Regions from separate parts of the Anthropogastromicrobium sp. genome, predicted to be linked through region 1. Evidence: riboswitches for the same ligand, from Rfam matches in the RefSeq annotation. Region 1 holds a riboswitch; the other holds the start of a gene.
The links. Region 1 has a riboswitch for cyclic di-GMP ahead of WJP93_RS10075 (ATP-binding protein). Riboswitches for the same ligand answer to the same signal wherever they lie in the genome.
Positions count from the first base shown of each region.

Region 2: another riboswitch for cyclic di-GMP. It lies ahead of WJP93_RS08690 (transglutaminase domain-containing protein); the one in region 1 lies ahead of WJP93_RS10075 (ATP-binding protein).

Region 1 is NZ_JAXWCK010000043.1:20,893-32,741, reverse strand. It holds partial or broken gene WJP93_RS10075 (ATP-binding protein) at 1-2,455, opposite strand, end outside; cyclic di-GMP riboswitch class I at 2,689-2,779, opposite strand; gene WJP93_RS10070 (hypothetical protein) at 2,858-3,829, opposite strand; gene hemZ (coproporphyrinogen dehydrogenase HemZ) at 4,134-5,633, opposite strand; gene WJP93_RS10060 (MBL fold metallo-hydrolase) at 5,662-6,294, opposite strand; gene WJP93_RS10055 (bifunctional (p)ppGpp synthetase/guanosine-3',5'-bis(diphosphate) 3'-pyrophosphohydrolase) at 6,401-8,680, opposite strand; gene WJP93_RS10050 (sugar phosphate isomerase/epimerase family protein) at 8,909-9,745, opposite strand; gene recJ (single-stranded-DNA-specific exonuclease RecJ) at 9,966-11,753, opposite strand; gene WJP93_RS10040 (DNA methylase) at 11,803-11,849, opposite strand, start outside.
Region 2 is NZ_JAXWCK010000037.1:7,442-19,290, forward strand. It holds gene WJP93_RS08670 (stage 0 sporulation family protein) at 1-654, shown strand, start outside; gene WJP93_RS08675 (tRNA1(Val) (adenine(37)-N6)-methyltransferase) at 644-1,384, shown strand; gene rsmI (16S rRNA (cytidine(1402)-2'-O)-methyltransferase) at 1,420-2,268, shown strand; gene WJP93_RS08685 (FAD-dependent protein) at 2,314-3,693, opposite strand; cyclic di-GMP riboswitch class I at 3,959-4,034, shown strand; gene WJP93_RS08690 (transglutaminase domain-containing protein) at 4,116-6,581, shown strand; gene WJP93_RS08695 (hypothetical protein) at 6,655-7,554, opposite strand; gene WJP93_RS08700 (4'-phosphopantetheinyl transferase superfamily protein) at 7,648-8,250, opposite strand; gene WJP93_RS08705 (N-acetylmuramoyl-L-alanine amidase) at 8,257-9,441, opposite strand; gene WJP93_RS08710 (BMP family ABC transporter substrate-binding protein) at 9,628-11,544, shown strand; gene WJP93_RS08715 (metallophosphoesterase) at 11,611-11,849, shown strand, end outside.

The DNA.
Region 1 (11,849 bases):
CTGTACTTTCACAGCATGTCCTATCATCATCCACAACCAGAACCGGCAAATTCATTAGATCTTTGTCCTGTTCTTTTTCTTTTTCCTGAAGCTCCAGATAAATTGTTACTGTAATTTTAGTTCCCTTGTGTAAGGTACTATCCACTTTAATAGTGCCATTCATCAGGTTCACAATATTTCTGCTGATTGCCATTCCCAGACCAGTTCCCTGAACCTTGGTTTTCCTGTGGTCATCTGCGCGGCTGAAAGGATCAAACATGATCTTCTGGAATTCCGGTGACATACCGATCCCATTATCCTCAATCGAAAATTCATAGCATCCAAGTTCCGAAAATCCATTTGGCTTTTCCTCTATAGAAAAGGTAATATTTCCACCATCCGGTGTATACTTGATCGCATTGCTCATCAGATTCACAAATACCTGCTGGATTCTCAGGCTGTCACCACAGACATCCTCATGTTCAATATGATTGATGTGTATATCAAAATTATGTTTATGTTCATCAAGCACCGGTTTCGTAAGCGTAATAAGATTATCCACAAGCTCCGACAGATTGAAATCTTCCTGAGCCAGCGTCATTTTTCCACTTTCAATACGTGCCATATCCAATACTCCATTGATCAGCCCCAACAGATGACGACTTGATTCTGTAATCTTGCCAAGACACTCAATAACTCTGTCATGACTCTCAATATTGGCTCCTGCGATTGCCGTCAGACCAACAATGGCATTCATCGGTGTCCGGATATCATGGGACATATTGGAAAGAAATTCTGTCTTCGCACGATTTGCATTTTCTGCCGACCGGTAAGCTTCTTTCAATGCCTGACGAGATTCGATCTCTGCTTTTTTCTCCTGTGTCACATCTATGGATGCCAGCAATACTCTTACAAGCTTTCCATTTTCCCATTTTAATGGAATATAAGAAGCTATTTTATAAGTCTTTTCATCTAGGCTGCAGTACTCAAACTTATAAATATCATTTTCACATTTCAGATTCTTCCGGATATTTTCCGGTGTTATCATTATATCCATAGCTTCCAATGGTTCCAGTGTCTTATACTTTTCAAGAACCTGCCTCTGGAAATCATGATAAAATCCCAGAGGTTTATATATTATCTGACCATTCAGATTGTAGAATTCATATCTGTCATTTTCCAGATCACAGACAACAAAGCGGTCAACCAGACGCACAATACTCTGAATCAGCTGCTCCATGGAAGCATTATCCGCTGCCATCTGCAGATGCCGTGCGCTCTCTACCTTTGCCTCTGTGATATCACGCAGAAAGATCATGGCATATTCTGAATCCTCTATCTCGCCACGTATGATCACATTGCGAACCCATCGTTCTTCTCCATTCAGAGTGATTCGGCACTCCAAAGACAATTCTGTTTCCAGACCCTTCAGCTTTTCTGCAATATAACCACGGTCGTAAAAAGAGGACACCGCCTTCTTATCTGTCTCCACAACATAGGAATCTACAAAATGGCGAACCAATTCATCCCATGTATGACTCTGTTCAAAGACTGTCATCAGGGACGGTTCAACCTTAAAGGTATCAAAAGTGTTCGTTTCCAGATTCACATAATACTCGCACAAATCTGCTTTCGTAAAAGCCCGGTGGAAAGCAGCAGATTTTTGTGCCTGCATGATTTCTTTTTTCTCCGCATCAATGTTAATAAAAATCCCGGCAATCCTGCTGGCAGAACCATCCAGACGGCGTATTACTTCTGCCGATGCCCGAAACCACTGGTATTGATTATCCTTCATTCTCATACGATACTCTACCTGGTATTTTATCTGGTTCGTCTTATCCTTAATTGCCGCCTGAAGCTGCACCATTACTCTTTCTTTATCCTGTGGATGCAGAAGATCTGACCAGGATTCCAGTTTATTCGGAAAGTCCAGAGTGTCATGATAGCCAAGCATTTTTCGGAATTCATGACTCCAGTTTGCATTCACAATCTCACTGTTTTCGTCACAGTCAAAATACCAGAAGCCGGAATAGATAGCCTCATTGAGCAGTGCCAAATTTACATGATCCCAGTTGACCTGTACGGACATAACCCAGATCTGTCTGCCCGCCTCATCTGTCGCATCCTCTTTACAAAGCCGTACATTATTCACTGTACCGTCTGCTGTAAGGATCTGTGCTTCCCCTGTTCCGTGAAGCTGCAAAAAACGGTCTCGCTCCAGTATATCTTCCTCGTCATAAAAGAAGTTTCTCAATGAGCCTTTTGTCTGTTCCATGAAAGTATCGTATGTATATCCTGTACTATGCAACAGCAGATTACTTACAGACAAAATAGACAGGTTTTGGTCATAAGATCCTGTCATTATACCTACCCCGCCATTATTTTCCAGTGTTTTCTGTACGGCCTGTGACATGTCCTGTGTCTGCCCCGTTACAGTCTCACCTAAGGAATATATTTTGTCTTCATAATTTTTCATTTTATAAAAATCCTCTCTCTGTTTTCCCCATTCTTCATCCTGCTTTTTTCTGTATACCGATACAGAGAACTTGTCCCTGCCAGTTCTCTTATATATTTTTGCATACAAAAAGGACACCTGCCAAAATCCTGCCAGTGTCCTTACTACATTTCTTTAAAATCACACATCCATATAGTAATAGAAGTTATCGGAACTTCTTCCGTTCTCACATCTTTTCCATACATTATAGAAACAATGGCAACCGGCTGACATGGTCAAACTTTCTGACTTTAGTCCCTTCTGGCTTTGCGTCCCTGCTTTTCAGCAGGTTTGCTTTTAATTTTCCAAAATAAAATACCACGAAGTTATTTACATGTCAATACTGTTAAATAAAAAATCTGTATGTTTTTATCGAATTAAACTTTATTCTGTCTCTATGTTTTCCGCTGGAATCTTTTCTAACGTGAGAATAAGCTGTCCAGTTCCGTCTGGGTATTCACGAACTTCTGCACAATTCACTTCTGAAAACGCTTTGTCCTGATACGAAACTTCCTGTATAGTTTCAAAATACCAAGCGGTATAATCTGGTGTCTCCACTGACTGACCTTCTCCATACCAACCTTCGTTTTGAATTTCAGTTACAACGTCTGTTTCTCCTAATTCATACTTTCCTTCTAAGCACCATAGCCCGTCTTCTGAGAAATGAAGCGTTACTTCCATATCATTTCCATAAATATTATAAAGATCCTGCAATGTTAATGTACTTATATTCATTCCACTTAACTGCGGTGCCTCCATTCCCCACAGCAGACCCTCGATTGGAAATGTGCCTTTTCCAAGTTCTGAGTTGTTCTCACCAATCTGAACATAAGAAAGTTCTTCCTGAGAACCATATTGATATCCTGTATACTCACTATAACAATCTGAAGTAATCTCATGTGTAACTTCTGATATATGCAATACATGCATTGTCTCAAACATCATATCTCTCGACTCGTTTTCCGAATTAAACTTATAAGTTAATGTATTCCATTCGGACCCAAGCACAACGGTTTCATTCTCATTCTTTGCCAATACACTATTTACGGTAAAACCAACTGTTGCTTTTTCTACCTTAAATCCACAGTTTTCCATCCACTGGCTAAGCGCTGCTATTCGCTGCTGCTGTTCCTCTTTCATCCAACCATCCACTACTGTATTCCCGTAAAAATTTTCCGCTCTGTTCTGGAAATACTGATTTAAAACTGCCTCATCCTCTGCATCTAACTGGAGCTGAGCTTTTATCTGTGTGCTATTTTCATACGTATTAGAAGCGAATGCACTCATCTGAACAGCTAGCATACTGATAATCATAACTAACACTCCAAATAAACCTCTTTCTGAAATTTTTCTCATAGGCGCTCCTTTCTGGTCGTTAAAACCATGATATGTTCATTTCACCATCACTTTTCTTGATTTCATCATAATATAGTCAATATATTTTGTCAATAGTTTTTGTATTATCCGTACATTTTTTCGTAAATCGTCTTATTTTCTAATAATTTTGTCGTTTTCTGTTTTGTTTGTTGCACTTAATGTTGTACTGTTCATACTGTACCTCCTTAACCTTTTTAAAATTTTTGATAATAACAGAAATTAAAAAAGACGAACCCACTCATTGAATCAATGAATGAATTCGTCCTAATGTAGACTCGATCAATCAGACCTCTTTCCAGTCCGCAAAAAGCCTCTTTTTACGTTCGATCATCTCGTCTGTTTTTTCCAGATAAGTCTTGATATCCTTGACATTTTCGCATCTTTCGATCCTGCCGTTTGGATATACCGCCTTTGTGATGGCCCCTGCACCAAGTGCTACGATGGTCTGCATTTCTTCCATGATCAAGATATTGTAGATTCCTTCTTTTCCTGGCTTTGCGTATCCGACATTTTCCATATTTCCTGTCATGTTTTTCTGGCGGTACAGATAATACGGCTTCATACCCATTTCCTCTGCGGCATCTTGTGTCAGCTCCATCGTACTTTCAGAATTAACACTCTTCATACCTGCGTATTCTTCCTTCTGAGTATTTAATCTTGCAGCACGCTTAATGGCCAGGGAGTGAACCGTCAAATTGTCTGGTCCTAGCTTTTTGATTTCTTCCAGCGTATTCTCAACATCTTCTTTTGTCTCCTGCGGCAATCCAACAATGATGTCCATGTTAATATTATCAAAGCCTTCTTCTCTTGCAAGCAAAAAGGCATCCTTTACCTGCAAAACTGTATGTCTTCGGCCAATCAGTTCTAGTGTCTCGTCTTTCATTGTCTGTGGGTTGATACTTATACGTGTGACAGGATGACGTTTTATTGTCTTAAGTTTTTCACGTGTGATGCTGTCTGGGCGTCCTGCCTCAACTGTCCACTCCTGAAGGAAAGACAAATTAAAGGAGTTCTCAATCTTTGAGAGAAGGCGTTCTAACTGATCTGGCTCTAATGTGGTCGGCGTACCTCCACCGATATATATTGTGTTTAGCTTCTTATCTTTAAAAGCCTCTGCCACATAGTCAATCTCTTTTTCAATTGAATCAAGATATGCATCCACACGATCACCAAATCGGCTCACTGGATATGATGTGAATGAGCAGTACGCACATGTTGTCGGACAAAATGCAATTCCGACATACAAACTATATCCATCCTCATAGTCCAGACAATCAAGCAGCTTAATTTCTCTTTTTGCAATATCAAGACTAAGCATAGTCTTTTCCTCACCGCAAAGCATCTGATTTTTCATGTAGTCTATGCATTCCTCATCAGAAGCACCTTCCATCAGCATAGTTCTTGCAATCTTTGTCGGTCTGATGCCTGTCAGTGTTCCCCATGGAAGCTCTTTTTTTGTAAGCTTAGAGAGTAGACAATACAGCATACATTTTGCCTTTGTTTTAGTGTCCTTTCGATCTGACAATTCACATTCACATGCATCCTCAAGCAATGTGCCATCCTGCATAAGCTCCATTGTCATCTTCTTTTTAGTGTTATCCTCGTTTGCTAAACATTGTGTTTCTGCACAATCACTCATACACACACGAAGAAACAAATCACCCTCTGCACACGCATATTCCTTTGTTTCAATTCTTTTAATTGCCCGTCCCGGATAAAATGCCATGAACAGGCTTCGAATATCGTTATCTAATGCATCGCATTCCAAATAAAAATAAATCATATCGTTTCCTTTGCTTTCCTTTTACTTTTTATCGCATTCCTGCTGCCGGATTGTGTGTTTTTTCATAACCTATTGAGGTCGCCTGTCCATGACCCGGATATACATCTGTCTCATCCGGCAGTACAAATAGCTTTTTCCCAAGAGAACGAATCAGTGAAAACATACTTCCGCCGGGAAAATCTGTTCTTCCATAGCTCTCGAAAAACAACGTATCTCCCGCAAACAGCACATGTTCCTTTTCTATATAATAGCACACACCACCTGATGTATGACCTGGTGTTTCAATCACAGTAATCTTCATTCCGGCAATCTCAATTTTTTGATTGTCAACAACAAGCTCATCTGCCTTCATAGTAAAACCCTCAGCCCACATCGCAGAAAGATTTTTCTCGGCATCTGCTAAAAGCTCCTCTTCATGAATGCCGGCGTATACAGGAATCTGATAATATTCCTTCACTTTCTTTGCTGCCATGATGTGGTCAAAATGACCGTGTGTCAAAAGTATTGCCTCTGGCTTTATTTCATAGCGGCTGCACACGCGAATGATTTTATCGGCCTGTTCACCTGGATCCACCAAAAAGCCGCGTTTGCTTTCTTCATCCCATGCCAAATAGCAATTTGTCCCCATTTGACCTACCATAATTGTCTCTATTCTCATCATGTTACCTGTCCTTTCTTTTTAAACGGGCTGCCAATCTGCCAGTTAACACTACACAAAACAGGCAGGGCCAATACCCTGCCTGCAATCTTTGCATAACATCATTGTTTTATCCATTAGAACGTTCAATATCAATTACGCTGTTAACTGCCATCAGGCGATTGATAAGCTGCTGCAGAGCATCTACACCGCCAACTTCAAATGACATGTTGATAGTTGCCGTTCCCTGCTTACTTGTCTTAGAACTCATGGAAGCAATGTCAATCTCTCGCTCTGTAAAAATCTTAGAGATATCTGCAAAAATACCAATACGATTGTTACAGAAGATCTTGATCTCTGCCATAAACTTCTCATTAGAATGAAAGCTTTCCTGCTGCCACTCAACATCGACAAGACGTGACTTTTCAGACTCTGGAAGAGCTATGACATTTACACAGTCTGTACGGTGAATAGAAATACCGCGTCCTCTTGTAATAAAGCCAACAATCTCATCACCTGGAACTGGCGAACAGCATCTTGAAAAACGAACATTAACATCAACAACACCATTGACTAAAACGCCGTTTGTACTGCGAATCTTGACTGGCTTATTCTTATTATTTTCAATTACAGACGCCAAAACCTGCTCATCTGTCGGTGCTTTCTTCTTAGATTCCTGATAAAGATCAATCAGCTTGTTTACAATCTGGCCTTCCTTAAGTCCACCGTGTCCTACTGCTGCCAAAATAGAATCCCAATCACGGAAGCCATATTTTGTGATAACCTTCTTTGTAAACTCCGGCTTTGTCAGATCACTGATCTCAAAACCCTTGCCCTTGGCACAGCTGGCAACAAGCTCTTTTCCTCTGGTGATATTTCCAGCTCGTCCTTCCTGCTTGAACCACTGATTAATCTTATTTTTAGCCTGTGTACTCTTTGCGATATTTAACCAGTCACGGCTAGGTCCTTTGACATTCTGAGAAGTGAAAATCTCTATTCGATCACCATTTTGAATCTTATAATCAAGAGGAACCATCTTGCCATTAACTGCCGCCTGCTTCATGCGGTTTCCTACTGCTGAGTGAATGCTGTAAGCAAAGTCAATCGGTGTAGATCCAGCCGGAAGATTCTTTACATCACCCTGCGGTGTAAAGCAGTATACATTATCCGAGAATAAATCAAGATCATTTTTTACCATGCTGATAAATTCTTTATTATCGGAAACATCCTTCTGCCATTCAAGAATCTGACGAAGCCAAGAAAGCTTTGCCTCTTCATCACGCACTGTAGTGTCTCCCGAACCGCGTTCCTTGTATTTCCAGTGTGCTGCGATACCATACTCAGCAGTGCGATGCATCTCAAAGGTACGAATCTGAATTTCAAACGGCTGACCATTCTTTGCAATCAGAGTCGTATGAAGTGACTGATACATATTTGGCTTTGGCATTGCAATGTAATCCTTAAAACGAACCGTAATAGGATGATACATTTCATGAATAACACCAAGTGCGGCATAACAGTCCTTTACTGTATCAACAATAATACGAACTGCAAAAATATCATAGATCTGATCAAGTGTTTTATCCTGATTTACCATTTTTTTATAGATGCTAAACAGATGTTTAACACGACCTGAAATCTCAGCCTTAATTTCAGCCTCCTCAAGCTTGACCGCAACCTCAGATTTGATTTCATCTATAAAACGCTCGCGCGCATCCTGCGTGCTGTAAATCTTTTCTGTCAGTTCCTTATAGACATCAGGGTGCAGATACATAAGAGACAAATCGTCAAGCTCTGTCTTGATTTTAGAAATACCAAGACGTGATGCAAGCGGCGAATAGATCTCAAGTGTTTCTCTTGCCTTTTGTTTCTGCGTCTCTGGCTTCCAGAACTGACCCGTACGCATATTGTGCAGACGGTCTGCAAGCTTTACCATGATAACACGGATATCCTTTGCCATAGCAAGAAACATCTTTCTAAGATTTTCTGCCTGGATCTCAATCTTATCCATATCCCAGTTGATCTGCGTCAGCTTTGTTACGCCATCTACCAAAAATGCGATTTCTTCTCCGAAAAGCCCGATCAATTCTTTTAGAGTCATCGGGGTGTCCTCTAAGACATCATGAAGAAGTCCTGCCGCAATACTTTCCTTATCAAGTTCTAGCTCTGCTAATATAATTGCTACGCAAAGCGGATGGATGATATACGGCTCTCCGGAGCGTCTGCGCTGATCTCCGTGCGAATTTAGTGCAACCTCATAAGCCTTGCGGATCAGTGACAGATCATCCGATGGATGATACTTTCTGACACTATCCTCCAATTCTTTATATAATTCATCCGGCGATGTAAAATTAGCCGGTGCCTTAACCGAAGGTTTTGGCGGGATTAATCCTTCTTCTTCTGGATTCATATCAGACACCTCTTTTCCTCATTTCAACTCAACATATTTACTCGTTGTTTCAATCCACAGTCGGTAATTTCACAGAGTCTGACATGTCAGCACAAAGCCGACTGTGGCTTGCCTCATGTCAGTAGGGGATACCGATTTCTCTCCGCCCACCACTGCCGTTAATTTTCCAATAGCAATTCATCTCGCCACCTATAGAGGTTGGAGAATCCTTGCTATTATTGTTGAAGATTATAAGCTTGCGTACTTTTCTTCCATAAACTGTCTTGCCTGCTGTGCATTGGATGGATTTGTATCCTCTAACAGCACGTGAATGTGCGGCTTATGCTCCTTGATATAGCGAAGCAAAAATTCATAGTCCATCTGACCTGTTCCGCATGCGCAGCTTAACAACTTGCCATTTTCGATCTTAAAATCCTTTGCATGGATCGTTGCAATATCTGGTCCAAGAATCTCAACAAACTCTTTAAAAATTGCCGGATACTCCTGATAATTGGACTCATCAAGCAAATTCACTGGATCAAAGATGATCTGAAGATTCGGAGAATCAATCGCATCAAGAACCTTTCTTGCACGCTTTGCATTGTTTACAATATGTCGGCATACTGGCTCAATTGCAACAATTACACCAAGCTTTTCTGCATATTCCACAACAGGACGCAAATTCTTAATAAAAATCTCAAGTGCTTCCTCAGTAAATGAAAATGGCTCTGTGCGATACTCGGTATTACATGCACCTGTCTCTGTTCCAACTACACCTGCTCCAAGAAGACTCGCAAATACAATATGTCTCTTGTAAGTGTCGATAGTATCCTTTAATGCAGCCTCATCAGGAGTTGCCAGATTCTGGTAGCAGCCAAGAACTGCAACATCTACTTTGTTCTCTGCAAAGACTTCCTTCATGTACAATGCCATACCAGGAGTTAAAACCTCCTTTTTGGTTGGAAACTCATGAACCGCCTTCGGTACTGCTAACTGACAGCAATGCATTCCCTCATTGTGTATTTCCTTTACAAGCCCTTCAAAGGTATCTGCCTTTACATCATGGGCACGAATTCCGATTCTCATACAATTCTCCCTTCGCGTTTCGCTACTTTTTTGATACTCACGAATTGCTCCGATGCTTCGCATCTTTCGCAATTCTAAAAACATTCGGATTCGCTGATTTTCTTTGAAAATCGCTGCATCCTCATGTTTTTGCGGGTTCCAAGCTGCAAAACCTTATCGTGCAAGCACGAGCAGGTTTTGTAGCTTGGAACCCTAGTATCATGTGATTTCTTAATTATACTCAATTTAACGAAACTCTGCAATAGTTTTGTATCACGATTTGAAGGCTTCTTTTCCCTTGAAATTCGTTAATTTGTGGATAATACGTCACACCAATATCAATTGTATTGCGCATTCCCCTAAGAGCCGCCGCTACATTGTCACGCCCATATTCCTCTTCAAGAAAATCAAAGAACACATCTGTGTCCCCAAAATAAAGCGCGTCCATAATAATGCCTTCTGGTCCCATAACAGACATTTTTACAACATTTCTATTCTTTCCGATACGTGAGAGACGAAGCACAGACAAATGCTGCTGGGCAAACAATGGCTTTTCATTGGCTCGTCCAAATGGCTCTAGCTTTTCAAGATCAGCAATGACTTCTTCACTGATATAACCAAGCGGCATCGCAGCATCAATCATGACAAGCGGCATAAGCTGCGTTTGTGTAAGCGTACATCTCGCATTTAAACCGTCTCGCAAAATCTCTAAATTTTTCTTTTCCATTGTAAGACCAGCTGCCATCTTATGACCGCCAAAGCGAAGAAATAAGTTCCTAAATGCACTTAGTTCTGTAAACATATCATAATCATCAATACTTCTGCCAGAAGCCTTAATCTGCCCCTCTTCTGACGCATCAGTAAAGACAAGCACAGGACGATAGTAACGCTCACGAAGGCGTCCTGCAATTATGCCGGCTACACTCTCATGACAATCTTTTATGTAAACAAGATATACATGCTCATCCTTCCACGTTGCATGCTCAATAAGCTCTACTGCGCGCTCTGTTCCGACTCGCGTTAATTCCTTTCGCTCCTCATTCATTGCCCACAGCTCACCAGCTAAGGCAAGTGCCTGATCATATTCCTTTGATTCAAGAAGCGCCAATGCATGAACAATCGTGTCTAGTCGTCCTGCTGCATTAAAACATGGTCCTAAGATAAATCCAATATGATAAGCACGCACCTGCTCTGGTGCTATGCCGCACACCTCCATCAATGCACGAAGACCTGTATGGTTTGTGTGATTAAGATATGAAAGACCTTTTCTGACTAGAATACGATTTTCCCCGACAAGCTCCATAACATCAGCCACAGTAGCAATCGCCGTATATTGTAAAAAAATCTCCTGACGGCTCATTGTGCGCTTCATTCTGTGAAACAAAAGTGTCATAAGCTGATAAGCTACACCTGTTCCACAAAGACTTTTAAATGGATATGCACAGTCTTCCTGCTTTGGATCAACAATAGCATCAGCCTTCGGCAAAAAATATGTCTTTTTTCCATCATGCTCCTCGAATGGAACCTCATGATGATCTGTCACAATAACTGTCATGCCAAGTTTTTTTGCTTCTTCAATTGCCTCAAATGCTGCAATTCCATTGTCGCATGTTAAAAGCACACTTGCTCCCTTTGCGTTTGCTTCCTCAACGATACGACTGTTTACACCGTAGCCTTCCATTACTCGATTTGGCGTAAAGATTGCTGCGCGGCCGCCAAGTTCTATAATAGCTTCTTTTAACAAAAGACCGGAGAAAATTCCATCATTATCAAAATCACTTGAGATTGCAATCAGTTCGTTGTTTGCAATCGCAGCCTCAAGCAAAGACGCGGCCTTATCTGCATCCTTCATAAGTGCAGGGTCACTTAGATAATCTAAATCTCCCTTTAAATAGCTTTCAATCTCCTCTTTTGTCTCAACGCCACGGTTTCTCATAATCCTTGCCGTTACCTGATTGATGCCGTATGCTTTGCTGATGGCTGCAAAATCTGCCTTTTTTGCGTACAGACGCCAGCGTTCCTTCTTCATAAATTTATTCCTTTCACTAATTCATTTTTCATGATGCGTTTTTTACTGACTACGCTTTATGACCACCAATCTGCTCATTTCTCTCCTTTGCAGTTG
Region 2 (11,849 bases), on a different contig from region 1:
AAGGAAAAAATCGCAAAGCATGGTCTTGATATGAAGCTTATTGATGCAGAGTATACGTTTGACAATAATAAGGTTCTTTTTTACTTTACGGCAGATGGAAGAGTTGATTTTCGTGAGCTTGTAAAGGATCTGGCATCGGTATTTCGTACTCGTATTGAACTTCGTCAGATTGGTGTGCGTGATGAGGCAAAGATTATTGGTGGAATTGGCAGCTGCGGAAGACCATTGTGCTGTAATTCATATTTATCAGAATTTGCGCCAGTTTCTATCAAGATGGCAAAGGAACAAAATTTGTCTTTAAATCCTGTGAAAATTTCCGGTGTCTGCGGACGATTGATGTGTTGTTTAAAGAACGAGGAGGAGACATACGAGTATTTAAACAGTAAGCTTCCAAGTGTAGGTGATTATGTGACGACAGATGACGGACTAAAGGGAGAGGTTTCCAGTGTAAGTGTGCTTCGCCAGGAAGTAAAAGTCATCGTTACCGTAAATAAGGATGAGAAGGAAATTCGTGAATACAAGGTTTCTCAGCTGAAATTCCGTCCTCATAAGAGAAGGGAAAAAACGCAGCTGTCCGATAAGGAATTAAAGGAGCTTGAAGATTTAGACAGGCTTGACAAGAGGGAAGGAAGGTCTAAGCTTAATGATAAGTGAGCTTAAGCCAGGTGAGAGATTAGACGATTTAGAGCGCAATGGGTTAATGCTGATTCAGCATCCGGGACGTTTCTGCTATGGCGTGGATGCAGTGCTCTTATCGTGGTTTGCAAAGGCTTCTGAGGGAGAGCGTGTGCTGGATTTTTGTACGGGGACAGGTGTGGTTCCTATTTTAATGACGGCAAAGACAGCGGCATCGCATTTTACTGGTCTAGAGATCCAAGAGGAAGTTGCAAAAATGGCATCTCGAAGTGTGGTGTTAAATCATCTAGGGGATAAGGTATCAATTATCTGTGGTGATTTGAAAAATACAAAGACTCTTTTTGGAAAAGGTGTTTTTAACGTAGTTACAGTCAACCCACCGTATATGGCAGGTGGAAGCGGCCTTGTAGGTGCTGATTACAGTAAGGCAGTATCGCGTCATGAAATTTTATGCAGCTTAGAGGATGTGATTCGTGAGAGTGCGAATGTATTGGTGGCCGGAGGACGTATGTATATGGTGCACCGACCATATCGTCTTGGAGATATCATATGTCTGATGAAGCAATATAAAATGTCACCTAGGCGCCTTTGTATGGTGCATCCAAAGGCATCGCAGGAGGCTAATCTGGTGTTGATAGAAGGAATCCGTGGCGGCAATACGCAGATTCGTGTCGAAGCGCCTCTTGTATTGTTTGATGAAGATGGACAAGAGAGCAAACAGATCAAAATGATTCACGGAAGGCTCTGAAAAGATACAAACATGAAAATGGAAGGAAGAAAGTTATGGCAGGAATGCTTTATCTGTGTGCAACTCCGATTGGAAATCTTGAGGATATCACATTTCGCGTGCTGCGCACGCTAAAGGAAGTAGATCTTATTGCAGCAGAGGATACAAGAAATAGTCAAAAGCTTCTGAATCATTTTGATATTCATACGCCAATGACAAGCTATCATGAATACAATAAATATGATAAGGCTGAATATCTGGTTGGTTTGATGCTGGATGGCAAAAATATTGCCTGCATTACAGATGCAGGAACGCCAGGCATTTCTGATCCAGGTGAGGTTCTGGTTCAAAAATGTTATGAGGCAGGGATTAAGGTGACATCTCTTCCCGGCCCTGCTGCATGTATAACCGCACTTACTATGTCTGGTTTATCTACAAGAAGATTTGCATTTGAGGCATTTCTTCCAGCAGATAAAAAGCAGCGTGCGCAAATTCTTGAGGAATTACAGGATGAGACAAGAACTATTATTCTTTATGAAGCACCTCATCACCTCGTAAAGACGCTTGAGGAGCTTTTTAAGACACTCGGATCAAGAAAGGTTCGTATATGCAGAGAGCTTACTAAAAAACATGAGACTGTCTATGCAGATACGTTAGATGGTGCATTAGCTCATTATCGAGACATAGAGGAGCCGAGAGGTGAGTGCGTAATTATCATTGAGGGAGCTGACAGAGAAGATTTAAATAAGCAAAAACAGCAGTCATGGGAAGAAATGACAATTGAAGAGCACATGGCGCTGTATGAAGATATGAACCGCAAGGATGCGATGAAGCAGGTTGCGAAGGATCGCGGTGTCAGCAAAAGAGATATTTATCAGGCATTGTTAAAGTCAGAAAGTAACTAAGAGCCATCGGGGACAGTACATGTCCCCAGAGGCTCTTTTCTTTAATTATTCAATTTCACCGAGCAGATGGCGTGCAACATAGATGCCGCTTGCAGATGCATGGGACAGAGAGTGAGTAACACCGCTGCCGTCACCGATTACAAAGAGATTTTTGTGGCGAGTCTCAAGATGATTGTCGATCTGAACCTCCATGTTGTAAAATTTAACTTCGACACCATAGAGAAGTGTGTCATCGTTTGCAGTACCAGGAGCAATATTGTCAAGCGCATAAATCATCTCAATGATGCCATCGAGAATACGCTTTGGCATTACAAGGCTTAAATCGCCTGGTGTAGCATCAAGAGTTGGTGTAAGGAAAGACTCTGCGATACGCTTAGGGTTACTTCTCTGACCGCGGATCAAATCACCAAAGCGCTGAACCATAACGCCGCCTCCAAGCATGTTAGACAGACGAGCTATACTCTCACCGTATTCATTGCTGTCCTTAAACGGTTCAGTAAAGTGTTTGGAAACAAGCAGAGCAAAGTTTGTATTCTTTGTGTGAAGGGCAGGATTTTCATAGCTGTGCCCGTTTACTGTGATAATACCATTTGTATTTTCTGTAACTACAGCGCCCTTTGGATTCATGCAGAAGGTACGCACACGATCCTGATATTTTTCAGTCTGGTATACAATCTTACTTTCATAGAGCTCATCTGTGATCGGGGCAAATACCTCAGCAGGAAGCTCTACGCGAACACCAATGTCAACACGGCTTGAATTTGTTGGAATTTCAAGGTTATGGCAGATTTGCTCCATCCATTTGCTTCCACTTCGACCAACGGAGATAATACATTTCTCACATGTATATGTCTCATTCTCTGTAATAATCTCATAGTCACCATTATCCATGATTGCAACATTCTGAACTGGTGTCATGAAATAGAAACTAACCTTGTCTTTTAACAAATTATAAAGGTTACTGAGAACTTCATAGTTTTTGTCTGTTCCGAGATGACGGACAGATGCCTCAAGAAGGTGAAGGTTGTTCTGCAGACAGACACGTTTAAAGCTGGAATTTGCAGAAGAGTATAGGCGTGTGCCCTCGCCACCGTAGGCCATATTGATTTCATCAACATATTCCATAAGTTCCGTTGCTTTGTTTTTTCCGATGTACTCGTAAAGTGTGCCGCCAAATTCATTCGTAATATTATATTTTCCATCAGAGAAAGCACCGGCACCGCCAAAGCCATTCATGATAGCACAGGTTTTGCAGTGTATACATTTTGTTACGCGCTTGCCGTCAATTGGGCACTTTCTTTTCTCAAGACGATTTCCAGCCTCAAATACAGCGATTTTTAAATCAGGGCGTTTGGTTGCCAGTTCGTATGCGGAGAAAATACCGCCAGGACCGGCGCCGATAATAATAATATCGTAATGTTTCATAAAAACCTCATTTCCGCGCAAATAAGACTTTTTTTCACAGGGGAAAAATGATATAATGAAAAATAGGGTGAAACTTTTTGCCCCATAGTGAAGTGTGCGCTTGTATTATAATTTATTATAAGACAAGCTTAAATTGCCTGTCAAGCACTGAAAAGAGTCATATTGTTAAGAATCTGGAAGAAAGTTATTGACAGAAAAGGCGATGCGTGATACTAATAAAAATGGAGATAGGTTACAATGGAGAGTCATTTGATGATTTTTCACAAAAAAAGTTTGGCAAAGCTGTCGAAAGGCAGTGACGCAAAGCTATAGGGACTGTAAAATGTCAGCCAGCTGCAGTTAAAAATTGCAGGGGAAACTCTGTGATTTTTTAGTATTAAGAAGTAATTGTCTAGAGATACAATAGAAAGAGGGAGTACTGGATGAGAAAAAATAAGGCATTATTGAAACGAGCCGCATCATTGTTTACTGCTTTGGTTATGTTGGCAGGATCGGCAACTTATGCACAAGAAGAACAGACATCGCAGGAAGTACTAAGTCAGGAAATGTTGTCAGAATCATCTTCTGAGTTATCAGAGGAACTAGTTAATGGTACTGATCCCGAAATATTAGAACTGACGTCAGAAACGATAACTGAAAGTATAGAAGAACAGACTCAGGAAGCAGAAAGCGAAAGTACACAAGAACAGACTCAGGAAGTAGAAAGCGAAAGTACACAAGAACAGACTCAGGAAGTAGAAAGCGAAAGTACACAAGAACAAACTCAGGAAACGGCAAGTGAAAGTATAGAAGAGCAGACTCAGGAAACAGTAAATGAGAATTTGCCAGAACTGGTACAGGAATCTAATAGTGAGGATGAGACAACTGAGTGCTCAACGGATGCATTTGTAGATTCAACTGATGAAGATATGGATTCTGATATTTATGAAATTGGAGATGAGTTTGTAAAGACATTTTCATTTGATATGATAGTAGACAGAAATCCAATTTATTTAGGAATGGCAGGAATCAGTACAGCAACTGGAAACTATTATGATCAGCTTGATGCAACATCTAAGCGTATCTATAATGCGATTTACGAAGCAAATAAAAGTAGTGCCAGTACAGCAAAGATGAAGCTGAACCTGACAAAAATTTTTGAAAATCAGAAGGTAACAAAGGGGACAAATGGTAAGGCAGTATATTCAGAAGAAACAAAGCAGGCAATTTTTGCATGGCTTGGCAGTTATGTAACTCCAGCATATTTAGCATTGACATATGATCATCCAGAGTTAGTATGGCTTTCAGGTGCAAAATATACTATTGGTTATAGTGTATATACACCGTGGTTTGAGGAAGGCGAAACAAGTATTATAACAGATCTTGAGCTTGCAGGAAGTACATTTACTATAACACCTACTAAGGATACTGGGGCACTTACAGCAAGTAACGTGAATCCATTGTTTGATGGAACAAAATCACAGATTGATGCTATGCTTCCAGCAAATGCAACTACATATGATAAAGTAAAGGCAGTTCATGACAAGATTTGCAGTATGGTCAGCTATGAAAATAGTACGCAAAATATTGGAAATCCGTATTATCAAACGCCATATAGTCTATATTATGACGCAGATGGTGATGGAAAGATTGAAACCGTTTGTGCTGGATATGCAAAGATGATGAAGCTCCAGTGCAATAAATATGGTATTCCATGTGTGCTTGTTACTGGTGTAACAGACAGTGGAGAATATCATATGTGGAATTATATTCAAATGGAAAATGGCGTATGGTATGCAGTAGACGCTACGTGGGATGATCAATCTACCACTATGTACGACTTTTTCTTAGTAGGTTCAGAAACATACTCATCAGCAGCATTTGGAACAAAGAAATTTGGAAATACTCATATTCCAAGTGGAAAATGGACGACTAGTGCAGATTGTGTATTCTTGTATCCAGTCTTTAGTCAGACTGCATATGCAGGACAAAATACTGTTACCAGTAAAAATGGTCTTTTAAAGGATTCGGATGGGGTATGGCGCTATTATACTAATAATCAGGTTGACACAAGCTATACTGGTTTTGCAGCATCTGGAAGTGATCAGGTGTATTTAATCAATGGTGTGCAGAATACAAGCTATTCAGGTCTTATTTATAATGGTGGAAACTGGTACTATGTTCAAAAAGGTGTACGTAATACTGCATATTCAGGTTTGTCAGTTTATAATGGCAGCTGGTATTATGTGAAGGGTGGAACAGCAGATTGGAGTTATACTGGGTTAGCTCAGTATAATGGAGTATGGTATTATGTAAGACAAGGTTCAGTTGATTGGGAGTATACTGGCCTTTGTCAGTATGATACGATTTGGTTTTACATAAAAAATGGTGCGTTAGACTGGAACTATACAGGTCTTTGTCAGCACAGCGGCGTATGGTATTACATTACAAAGGGACAGGTCAACTGGAATTATACTGGAAGCTGCATTTACAATGGTAAATCTTATTATGTTGAAAAAGGCGTATTGAATTGGAAATATAATTCAACTGCAGTTTACAGCAGTGCAAGCTATACAGCAGACTTGATGAATGTAGCTCTTAGTCAGTATCAGGCTGAGGAAGTAACTGTTGATGAAACAAATATTTATTCAGCTGATACAGAGCCAGAAAGTACACAGACTGAAGAACAGGAATCTCATGAAGCAGAGGAATTAAATGAGACTGAGACATTTGAAACTGAAGAACAGACACAAGAACAGACAGAAGAAAGTGTTTCACAGACAGAGGTTGCTGTACAAGAAGAATCGACAGTTCAATATAGCTTGTTAGAGCGTATTGAAGAGTATTTGATCAAGTTTATAACTTATATTGTAAAACTTGCAGCAGCTTATATTGGAATTACTTTATAAAGATTTAGTAAGCTTATAGAAAAACGATGACGCTTTTTAAGATATGCGTCATCGTTTTTTTGTGGCCTTTTTCTTATTTATTTTTATTAAGTCCAATCTGCTCTTTTAAGGAATTAAGGGCATCGGCATATTTTTTTGAAGTAAGCATTGGGTTTCCTTTTAAAAGGATAATCTTACGAAAATCCATACGCTTTGAGATAGCATTTTTCAGTTCACCTAAATAGGCAAAGCGTTCTTTGAGTCGAATAACATCGGCTGTTTTTTCCTTTGGAACAAGAGAGTAAAGCTTTTCGAGGCATTCAGAAACAGAAGTCTGAAATTCCTCAATACGAGAACTCTCCGGCTTTTTTATAGTGCCAATCTTATCGCGAAGCGTCTCGCTTACGGAATCAGTAAGTACAATAAAGCGTTCACGAAGCTTTTCTGCATCTGATTTTAGATTAGTAATAGATTCAAGAATCTGACGCAGATCCATAGCAGCATGGAAGGAGGAAGCAAAGTCGATGGCAAATACTATCGTGATTACAACAAGAGCACTAAAGCATACGTTTTGAGGAATCTTTTCCAACAAAGCTGATATGCGTGGATGAACGACGCGTATCAAAAGAAGTGTAAAAACACCCCATGCAAGCGAGGAGCTTAGGCAGATATGTCCCTGTATATTAAACTTTTTGTCACTGTAATCCCAGTAACGCACCTGAAAAAGTGTTTCCATAACGACACCGGTAACGTATTCAAGTATTGTGGCAACAATAAGTCCAAGCAGAAAAATACCAATGTCGGACGATTGCACCGGGTAGGTGGCACAGAGCATGACTACAGCGCCGCTTCCATAGATCGGAAGCATTGGACCAGTTAAAAAACCTCGGTTCGTCAGCCGTTTTGTGAGAATAGATACATAGCTGGATTCCCAAATCCAGCCGACAAAGCTGTAGAAAAAGAAATACAGTAACAGATGAGCATAAGCAGTCATAAAAACAATCCTCGTTTCTGAATAATAAAACATAGGGCAGGTGTAATGTGAACGCCTGACTTGTAATGCTTAAAGTGTAAATGATATTTCTTTTTATTGCAAGCATTTATAGCAAACACATGAAAGATAGTCAGGAAAATCGCAAACTGTATGATGTTCGAGTTTCCAAAATGAACCATCATCAAGAGAGATGGTATTGCTTTTACTAAAATCGTATGAGGAAGCTTTTGCATCAATACCTGTGCCTATGGCTTTTAAGAAGGCTTCTTTTGCTGTCCACAGGCGAAGAAACTCATGGTTTTGTATATCTCCTGAAGGAAGATTAGAAAGTGCATCAAGCTCATTTGGATGAAAAACATGGTGTGAAAGGACAGTTTTATGAAGCTTTTCAATGTCACATCCAACAGGGGTGTCACTCACGGCAAGCATGACAAAATCATTGCTGTGTGAGAGATTAAAAAAAGGCGCATTTGCTACACTGGGCTTTCCGGATGCATTGTAAGAGACGGTGAAGTGCTCTGGGTGCTTATGATAAATATGTTTCCAAAGAAGAAGCCCGGCTGCTGCGCAGCGTTTTTGATCAGATTCCAAACGAAAAGAAAACAGCTGCTTTCTGCGCTGCGGCTGCAGCATGGAAAGCAGCTGTTCGTCAATTACGATGTCACGGATCAGTTGGTAATAGATCTGAACAGCCATAATCAATTATCTCCCAAAGTAAGCGTCAATACCGTTTGCAAGACCCTGTGCAATTACAGCCTGAAACTCAGGATTTGCCATCTTTTGGTCTTCCTCAGGGTTAGACATAAATCCCATTTCTACGATTGTGACAGGAATAGTACACCAGTTGATACCTGTCATATTATCATCCTGAAGAACTCCTTTGTTTGCAAGACCTGTTGTGGAGCAATAAAAAGAAAGCATCGTAGAAGCAAGTGTGTTGCTTGCAGATATTACATCAGCAGACAGATAAGAATTTGCTGATGATGGAGCATAGAACATAGCGCCATTTACAGAAGGATCATTGGAGCTGTTTGCATGGATGCGGACAAAGATTTCAGCACCGCTTTCATTTGCGTATACAGCACGCTCAGCATTGCTCATAGCGCAGTCATTTGTTGTACGAATCATCACAACCTGATAGCCACGGTTTAAAAGCTCCTGTTGAAGCATTTGAGAGACATCTAAGTTTAATTGATACTCGGCAAGACCAGTAGCTACGCCGCTCGTTCCAGTAGTAAGCTTAGCCTTCATTACAGAAGAGCCTGGACCGTTTGGTTCCTGTTCGCTGATGCCTGCCTGCTGATGACCTGCATCAATGCACACAATATGTCCGTTTGAAGAAGATGTGTTTGCATTTGATGTTTCGTTTGAGGCTGGCGCAGCAGATGCAGCGGCATCTGCCGCTGCACCATCTACCTGATCTGGAGAAGATACAAGAAAATCTGCTTTTACATAGCCGTCCATTGTTGCACTGTGAATCTGAACCCATCCATTTTCTGCAAGAGCAAGGATTCGAACTTCCTCACCGCGATAAAGCTCCCCAATTTTATTGCCTTCAGTAGAAGGGTAATCGCGGATATTAAGGGAATCGGTATTTACATACCAAATGTCACCTACAGCAAGTTCTTTGGAAACAACATGGGCAGCAGTGGATTCTTCAGTGGAAGCTTCGGTGCTTTCTTCAGTAGAAGCCTCAGTGGATGCCTCAGTAGATTCTTCTGTAGAAGCTTGTGTGGAATGTTCTGTTTGCAGTTCAGTTTGTGTTTCTGTCACAGATGAGGTCTGTGCGTTTGGATTATAATATTCAGTTTCTTTTTTACATCCTGCAAGTCCAGATAAAAGTGCTGCAGAAAGTAAAAAAGCAGGAATGAAATGAGATTTTTTCATAATAAGTCCTCCTGATGCATAAGTTAATTTTATTGTACTTTGTTTCTTAAAAAAAAGCAAGAAAAAACACGGATTCATAAGGATTGAAAGGTTTTCTTAAGAATACTTGTAACAGCAGATAAAATGATGTAAAATAAAGTTGCAAAGAGCAAGAGACTTAGAGAACAGAAAGGTGTGTGGCTGAATATGGCAAGAGAGGATTATCAGAAGGCGCTGAAAAAGGGTGAGAGAAGCTATGCAAGATATCTGTCGGAAGGAAAATATCCGTATTTGCAGGTGCTTGAGGAGCTTTTGTCTCATACGGATGTGGTGGCAGAGGAAGATCTGGGAATTTGTTCCATTCCATCGGAAATGATTGTGGGAACATTTACGGCAGGAAGACGTACTGCATTTGCACCGAACTTTATGCCGCTGCTCGATGATGAATCGGAGTTTGCAGCCAAGTGGCAGACTCTTTATAATGCCCATTTGGAAGAGGGAATACATGATCCGATTAAGTGTTATGAGTTTATGAACCGCTACTATGTATTAGAGGGTAATAAGCGTGTCAGTGTATTAAAGTTTTGCGGTGCACCTAGTGTGCAGGGTAATGTAACTCGTATTATTCCAAAGAGGACAGATGAGCCAGAGAACCGCCTGTACTTTGAGTTTCTGGCATTTTATAAGTGCTCTAAGGTTAATTACATTGTGTTAAGTAAGCTTGGAAGTTATAGGACTTTATTGGAAAAGCTTGGATTTGAAGTAGATTATAAATGGACAGATGATGACCGTATGGAGGTTCGTTCTTTGTATGTGCGCTTTGAAAAGGTGTATAAGGAAAAGGGAGGAGAACGACCGCCGATTCCGACAGCAGATGCCTTTTTGATGTATTTGGAGCTATATCCATGTGATCCTCATCAGGAGGAAAAGCTCCCATCTCAGATCAAATCAGAGCTTGTAAAGATGTGGGATGAGATTTTGCTTCAGGCAAAGGGAAATCCTTCTGAGATTAAGACAGAGCCACAGGAGGCACCAAAGAAAAATCTGTTTGATTATCTGTTGTCTCCAGGAACAAAGTATTTAAAGATTGCATTTGTACATGATAAAAATCCACAGGATTCTGCATGGATATATGGTCATGAACTTGGAAGAATGTATCTTGAGGAACAATTTAAGGGAAAGGTTGAAACAATCTCTTATAATGATGTTTCACAGGGAGCAGAACTTGAAAATACACTTGATGATGCAATTGAAAAAAAATGCAACATTATATTTACAACAACGCCGCAGTTTCTTGAAGGCAGTATAAAGACAGCGATAAAAAATCCATCTGTCAAGATTTTAAATTGTTCTGTTGACACGAATCATCAGTGTATTCGTACCTACTATGCGCGCTTGTTTGAGGCAAAATTTTTATCAGGACTTGTAGCAGGAGCATTGTGTAAAAATGGAAAGATTGGCTATATGGCTGATTATCCGATCTGTGGAATGATTGCTAATATCAATGCATTTGCGATTGGCGTGAAGATGGTTAATCCAAATGCAACGATTCAGCTGGAGTGGACGACAGTGCGCAGCAAACAGGAAATTCTTGAAGACTTTAAGGCAAATGAAGTAAATCTTGTATCATGTCTTGAGATGATTGTACCTAATTCACCGTCACGCTATTTTGGACTGGTCAATATAGAAAAGGATGAGCCGGAAAATCTGACAGCTGTGATATGGAACTGGGGTGCGCTTTATAAAAAGCTTGTCGAGACTGTGCAAAATGGTGCATGGGACAGTGCAGGCTCAGACGGTGTTGCACTTAATTACTGGTGGGGAATGTCAGCAGGTGTTGTTGATTTCATCTGCTCACCGAAGGTTCCGGTAAAAACAAGGCAGCTGGTTGAGTTTATGCAGCATCAAATTATGGAAGGTGGCTTTAGTCCGTTTTCAGGAGAGCTGTATTCACAGGATGGTATTGTACAAAGCGATGACAATCGTTCACTGACACCAGAGGAAATTATTAACATGAGATGGCTGGCCGATAATGTGAATGGCAGTCTGCCGCATTGGAACAAATTAAATGAGGATGCAAAGGCTGTAGTTGAGGTTCAGGGTGTAGATAATATAGAAGAGTAGAAAAAGCGGTTATGAAGGCGCAGCGAAGTATAGCTGCGCTGGATTATGGCAGAGGTAGAGGTAGGAATGAGAATACTGGTAATTGCAGATATCGAGTCGAAGGCGCTGTGGGACTATTTTGATAAGTCGATGCTTGAAAATGTGGATCTGATTGTTTCGTGCGGAGACTTAAATCCCAAATATCTGTCCTTTCTGGCAACATTTACAAAGGCACCTGTGATTTATGTGAGGGGAAATCATGATGCAAACTATGAGATGACACCTCCTGATGGCTGTATCTGCATTGAAGACGATATTTTTGAGTT